Regions from separate parts of the Rhodococcus aetherivorans genome, predicted to be linked through region 3. Evidence: riboswitches for the same ligand, from Rfam matches in the RefSeq annotation. Region 3 holds a riboswitch; each other region holds the start of a gene.
What was found. A riboswitch is a leader RNA that binds a small molecule or an ion and turns the genes downstream of it on or off. The one in region 3 is predicted to bind thiamine pyrophosphate.
Positions count from the first base shown of each region.

Region 1: another riboswitch for thiamine pyrophosphate. It lies ahead of thiO (glycine oxidase ThiO); the one in region 3 lies ahead of OCS65_RS19175 (TenA family protein).
Region 2: another riboswitch for thiamine pyrophosphate. It lies ahead of thiC (phosphomethylpyrimidine synthase ThiC); the one in region 3 lies ahead of OCS65_RS19175 (TenA family protein).

Region 1 is NZ_CP106982.1:1,875,343-1,877,536, forward strand. It holds gene OCS65_RS08565 (NUDIX hydrolase) at 1-30, shown strand, start outside; gene thiE (thiamine phosphate synthase) at 125-814, opposite strand; TPP riboswitch at 841-953, shown strand; gene thiO (glycine oxidase ThiO) at 953-2,017, shown strand; gene thiS (sulfur carrier protein ThiS) at 2,014-2,194, shown strand, end outside.
Region 2 is NZ_CP106984.1:124,550-126,743, reverse strand. It holds gene thiC (phosphomethylpyrimidine synthase ThiC) at 1-1,225, opposite strand, end outside; TPP riboswitch at 1,224-1,333, opposite strand; gene OCS65_RS29030 (ArsR/SmtB family transcription factor) at 1,476-1,814, shown strand; gene OCS65_RS29025 (substrate-binding protein) at 1,830-2,194, shown strand, end outside.
Region 3 is NZ_CP106982.1:4,231,605-4,233,798, reverse strand. It holds gene OCS65_RS19180 (ABC transporter substrate-binding protein) at 1-279, opposite strand, end outside; gene OCS65_RS19175 (TenA family protein) at 276-995, opposite strand; TPP riboswitch at 988-1,087, opposite strand; gene OCS65_RS19170 (carboxylesterase/lipase family protein) at 1,211-2,194, shown strand, end outside.

The DNA of each region.
Region 1 (2,194 bases), 2.4 Mb from region 3:
TCGCCGTCGACGGTCCTGGGCTGGCTCTAGCGGACTGCCGGCCGGCGGGCCGGCTCCAGCGGACTGCCGGCCGGCGGGCCGGCTCCAGCGGACTGCCGGACGGCGGGCCGGCTCCAGCGGACGGTCAGCCGGGCAGCGCGGCTTTCAGCGCCGCCGCCGCGGCCCGCGGATTCGGTGCCGCGGTGATGGCCCGGACCACCGCGATGCGGGTGGCGCCGGCGGCGAGCACCTCGGGCAGCCGCTCGGCGTCGATGCCGCCGATCGCGAACCACGGCCGCTGCGGCTGCGACCGGGCCACCTCCCGCAGTACCTCGAGTCCCGCCGGGGTGCGCCCCGGCTTGGTGGGGGTGGACCACACCGGCCCGTGGGCGAAGTAGTCGACGCCCTCCTCGATGTCGGACAGGCTCGCCTGCGCGCGGCTGCCGGTGGACCGGCCGATCACGATCTCCTCGCCGAGGATCTGCCGGGCGTATCGCACCGGCAGGTCGCCCTGACCCAGGTGCAGGATGTCGGCGCCCGCGGCGAGCGCGATGTCGGCACGGTCGTTGACGGCCAGCAGCGCACCGTGCCGGCGGCACGCCGCCGCCAGCACCTCGAGTGCCGCGAGTTCCTCGCGGGCCTCGAGCGGGCCGAACTTCTTCTCGCCCGCCGAACCCTTGTCGCGGAGCTGGACGATGTCGACTCCGCCCGCGAGGGCCTCCTCCGCGAATCGGGCCAGGTCTCCGGTGTCGCGACGGGCGTCGGTGCACAGGTAGAGCCGGGCCTGCGCGAGGCGTTCCCGGGGGGCGGGATGGTTGCCGCGGTAGGTAGTCACGGCGAAGACGGTAGTCTCTGCACTGAACGAATCGACACGGGAGTCCCGGGGATCGCGGGGCTGAGAGGGGGCCTGCCGGCCCCGACCGTCAGCACCTGAACCGGATCATGCCGGCGCAGGGAGTGAGGTGGACGAACTGTGGGAACCGTATCCGTCGTCGGCGGAGGCGTGATCGGGCTGTCGATCGCGTGGCGCGCGGCCCGTGCCGGCTGGACCGTGACCGTGCACGACCCGTCCCCGGGGGCGGGGGCGTCGTGGGTGGCCGGCGGGATGCTGGCACCGTTGTCGGAGGGCTGGCCGGGGGAGGAACACGTCCTCGAACTGGGCGCGGCGTCGCTGGCCCGCTGGCCGGAGTTCGGCGCCGAGCTGTTGCGGGAGACCGGACTGGACCTGTTCACCGCCGACGCGTCGCTGACCGTCGCGCTGGACGCGGCCGACGCGGCCGATCTGCGCACGATCGCCGAGTGGGTCTCGGCTCAGGGGCACGAGATGCGCGTGCTCGGTCGCGCCGAGGTGCGCGAGCTCGAGCCGTCGCTGGGGCCGCGCATCCGCCTGGGCCTGCTGGCCCCGGACGAGCTGGCCGTGGACAACCGGATCCTCGTCGATGCGCTGCGGCGGGCCGTCGCCGAGGCCGGTGTGGCCTTCGTCGATGTGCCGGTGCGCGACGTCGCGGACCTGGACGCCGACCGGGTGGTGCTCGCGGCGGGCGCGGCGTCGGCCCGCCTGTGGCCGGGCTTGCCGGTGCGGCCGGTCAAGGGGGAGATCCTGCGGTTGCGGACCCGCCCGGGTGCGGCGCCCGCCCCGCACCGGACGGTCCGCGGCAGTGTGCACGGCCGGCCGGCATACCTGGTGCCGCGCGCGGACGGCCTCGTCGTGGGCGCGACCCAGTACGAGGCCGACGACACGCAGGTCACCGTCGCGGGGGTGCGGGACCTGATCGCCGACGCCGAGGCGCTGTTCCCGGCGATCGGCGAGTACGAACTGCACGAGGCGAGCGCCGGGCTGCGGCCCATGAGCCCGGACAATCTGCCGCTCATCGGCCGGCTGTCCGAACGGGTGATCGCCGCGACCGGGCATGGCCGCAACGGGGTGCTGCTGACCCCGGTCACCGCGGACGCGGTGGTCGCGGAGCTCGCGGACGAACCCCTCGCTGTCTCGAAACATGCTGATCCACAACGATTCTCGAAGGGGAAAAGGTCATGAACGGTGCGCCGACGGTGGGTGTCACGGTCAACGGGGAGGAGCGCTGGTTCGCGCAGGCGCCGACGATGGCCGAACTGCTCAGCGAACTCGGTCTGCCCGACAAGGGCGTCGCCGTCGCCGTGGACGGTGCCGTGTTCCCGCGGGGGCGCTGGTCCGAACGCGTCGAAAAGGGCTGGC
Region 2 (2,194 bases), on a different replicon from region 3:
CAATGTCGGTCACCAGCGGCCCCAGGGTGTAGAAAGGCGCTCCATGACATAACTTCTGCTGACGCTCCACATTTTCCCGCACCCGATGGATCGGGATGTGGCCAGGGCCTTCGACCATCACCTGAACGTCGTGAGCCCAGGCACGGGTGGTCAGTTCGGCAAGGGTGTCCAGTTCGGCGTACTGCGCGGCGTCGTTGGCGTCGGCGATCGACCCCGGTCGCAGCCCGTCCCCGAGGGAAAATGCCACGTCGTAGCGGGCGAAGATCTCACACAGTTCGTCGAAGTGGGTGTAGAGAAAATTTTCCTCGTGATGGGCAAGGCACCAACCGGCCATGATCGACCCACCTCGGGAGACGATGCCGGTGAGCCGCTCGGCCGTGAGCGGTACGTAGCGCAGCAGCACTCCGGCGTGGATGGTCATGTAGTCCACACCCTGCTCACACTGCTCGATCACGGTGTCGCGAAAGATCTCCCACGTCAGCGCATCGGCCTGGCCGGCGACCTTCTCCAGAGCCTGGTAGATCGGCACCGTGCCGATCGGCACCGGGGAGTTGCGAATGATCCACTCTCGGGTGGTGTGGATATCTTCACCGGTGGACAGGTCCATCACAGTGTCCGCGCCCCAACGGGTGGCCCAGCGCATCTTGTCGACTTCGTCGACGATGGAGCTGGTCACCGCTGAGTTACCGATGTTGGCATTGATCTTCACCAGGAAGGACTTGCCGATGATCATCGGCTCGGACTCGGGGTGGTTGACGTTGGCGGGGATGATCGCCCGACCCGCCGCCACCTCCGAGCGCACCAGTTCCACGTCGCAGTTCTCCCGCAGCGCCACGAACCGCATTTCCTGGGTGATGATCCCCGCCCGGGCATAGTGCATCTGCGTGACCGTCCGGCCTGTCCTCGCTCGCACCGGGACAGGTCGGGGCCCCTTCCACTCCCGGGACGCCTCTCCACGCCGCACCGCCGAGCGGCCATCGTCGAGCAGATCCCGTTCTCGCCCCGGGTAGTGCTCGACGTCGCCGCGAGCAGCAATCCAGTCGGCGCGCGTCGGCGGGAGCCCGATCAGCGGATCGCTACCGGGACCTGCAGTGCGGTAGACCTGCAGCGACGGGTTCGGCACCCCGCCGGGAGAGTCGCCCAAGCGGATCTCTGTGACAGGTACACGCAGGTCGTGTTCCTCGTCGTGGACATAGCACAGGGCATGCGAATTGGATGCACTCATCGGAATCGTTCCTACTTCCTTCGCCGGCATTACCCGGGCAGGTTCGACGGTCGCAGGCTGCCTCAGCCCGATCTCAGCCCCTGCAATAGGGCTCCCGTGGGGACGGCACAGACCCTAACACCCGGCTTCTCCCGCTGCAGATGTAGCTGGTCCGGTCGTCGGAGCGGTGCGAAGTCGGCCCGTCCTGTACGAGCTACGAGGAGGTACTCTTCTATACGTCATTGACTGTTGACTCGAGGAGATCGGGACCTTGTCCGCACAGCTGGCCTTCGATGCCCTCGCCGACCCTGTACGGCGAGCCATTCTCACTGTGCTGGCAGAGCGTGACGAGTGCAGCGTCAACGAACTGGTCGACCAGATCGACAGCGTGGGACGCACCGGCGTCTCGAACCACCTCCGGATCCTGCGGCACGCGGGCTTGGTCACCGAACGTAAGGCCGGACGCTTCCGTTTCTACTCGATCGACCCGGCCGGTCCCGCACGCGATGTCATTGCAATGTTGCAGGAATTGTTCCGAGGAGCCCTGTCAGATGCCGTCGAGGCCGCAGACCGCACCGCTGCCACCGACACAACCTTGCGACGTGCATAGCTTCCAGGAAACACGGTGACCCAGCTCGTACTGCACGCCGAAGAGTGGACCGCATCCCCACCCTCGGTGGCTTACAGCCTTTTCGGAGCAGGCGACGAGGCGGGATGGCTCTTCGGTGCGGTATGCGATCGAGTCGAACCCGGCGCTGCCGTGCGTATGGCGGTCCACCTCAGCGGTTCCGGCGCAGAACCGGTCGAAATCCTCGGCCGTATTGCTGCCGCACGTCCGCATGCGTACCTCGATATCGTGCACGACCAGCCCTGGCGAGGGCGTATCAAACTCCGTTTCGAAGCCGCAAACGGTGGTACGAGAGTTCGGCTCATCGCCGAACTCGACCAGCCCGGATTGGAATGGTTGATGCGGCGTCGAGGGTTCCCTAC
Region 3 (2,194 bases):
GCCGAACTCGGCGTTGCCGGCGTCGACGAGGGTGTCCGGGGTGGTGTTGTTGTAGGGCAGGAACTCGACGTCGAGACCGGCGTCGGCGAACAGGCCCTCCTGCTGGGCCACGTACAGGCCGGTGTGGTTGGTGTTCGGCGTCCAGTCCAGGGCGAACCGGATCGTGTCGCCGGAGTCGTCGTCGCCGGTGCCGCCGGCGCAGGACGCGGTGAGCAGCAGCGCCGCGGTGAGGGCGGCCAGGACGGTGAGCCGGCGACGCAGCCGGGAGGTGGTCGTCATGAGGCCGGCCAGTCCTGCGTGTTCAGCGCGGTGTCCCAGAACAGCAGCTCGTAGCGGGTGGCGATCGTGAACGCCCCGGCCATGGCGTCGCGCTCGGTGTCGGTGGCGGCCGCCGCCGCGACGTCGACGAGCTCGCGGGCGGTGGCGACCGCGGCGTGGAACTCGGGCGCGTCGTAGGTGGTGACCCACTGGGCGTAGGGGTGGGTGGGGTCCGCGGTGAGCACGTCGGCGGCGCGGACGGCCAGCTCGCGGCCGACCTCGGCGTAGATCCAGAAGCACGGAAGCACCGCGGCGGCGCCGACCGGATACGGATCGGTGGCGACCGTGGCGGTCAGGTAGGAGACGTAGCCGAGGCAGGCGGGGGAGTGCGCGGGGGTGTCCTCGGCGGGCGGCAGGACACCACCGGTGAGCAGACCCCGGTGCAGGGCCGATTCCTCGGTGGCGGCCGTCGCCGCGCTGTTGGCCCAGAACGCGGCGGTGGCCGGGTCCGGGGCCTTCGCCGCGAGGAGGGCGAGCGCCTTGGCGTAGCCGGCGAGGTAGAGGGCGTCCTGCTCGATGTAGAAGCGGAACGCGTCGAGCGGCAGGGTCCCGTCGCCGAGCCGGCGCAGGAACTCGAGGTCGTCGATGGCCTCGCGCAGGACCTTCGTACGGTCCCACAGCAGATCGGTGAAGCGCTCGGTCCCCTCCGGGACCGACGCATGGGCAGGCATGGTCATGCCGTGACATCCCTTCGTCAGCATTACCTGATCAGGTTCGACGGGTGTGATCTCAGCTCCCGCTCGTGTGCGGAGCACCCCGTGTCTACGGAGGCGACGATAGCACCGGGTGTGGCTCGCCCCACGCGGGCCCGGGGTGCCGGGTCGCCGGGGCTGCGCGTGCAGCCTGTCTGTTGTTGGTACCTTGGCCCCAGACCGTTCGTTCGGGAGGGACCGTGGACGCCGAGACTCTCATCGTCGGGTGCAAGTACGGCGACGTACGCGGCTACCGCGACGGTTCCGTCTACGCGTGGAAGGGTGTCCCGTACGCCGCGCCGGCGTCCGGCGACCTTCGGTTCCGCGCCCCCGAACCGCCGGAGCCGTGGACCGACGTGCTCGACGCCCGCCGGTTCGGGCCCATCGCGCCGCAGGGCCGCAACAATCCCATCCCCATCGACCCGGGCCTGTCGATCGGCGAGGACTGCCTCTCGCTGAACATCTGGGCACCGGAGCCGGACGGGGAGCCGCGGCCGGTGATGGTCTGGATCCACGGCGGCGCCTACGTCCTCGGGTACTCGGGTCAGCGGATCTACGACGGACGGTTGCTCGCCGAACGCGGGGACGTCGTCGTGGTGACGGTCAACTACCGGCTCGGAGCCCTCGGCTTCCTCGACTTCTCGTCGTTCTCGACAGCCGGGACCACCTTCGAATCCAACGTCGGGTTGCGGGACCAGATCGCCGCGCTCGAGTGGGTGCGCGACTGCATCTCCGCGTTCGGGGGCGACCCGGACCGGGTCACCGTGTTCGGCGAGTCGTCGGGCGGCGGGTCGCTGACCACCCTGATGACCGTGCCCCGCGCCGAGGGCCTGTTCCACCGGGCCATCGCGCAGAGCCCGCCGGCGACGTCGGCATACGGGTCCGAGCGGGCTGCCCGGGTCGCCGAGCGGTTCCTCGAGATCCTCGACCTCACGCCGGCCCGGGTGTGGGCGCTGCGGGACATGCCGCACGAGACGCTGACCGATGCGGGCGACGTGCTCGTCGGGGAGATCCCCACGAAGTTCCCCGGCACGCTCGCGATGGCGCCGGTGGTCGACCGCGACCTGGTGCCGAAGTACCCGGTGGCGGCGTTCCAGAAGGGGCTCGCGCACCGGATTCCCCTGATCATCGGGTCCAACAAGGACGAGCCGTCGATCTTCCGCTTCATGAAGTCGCCGCTGATG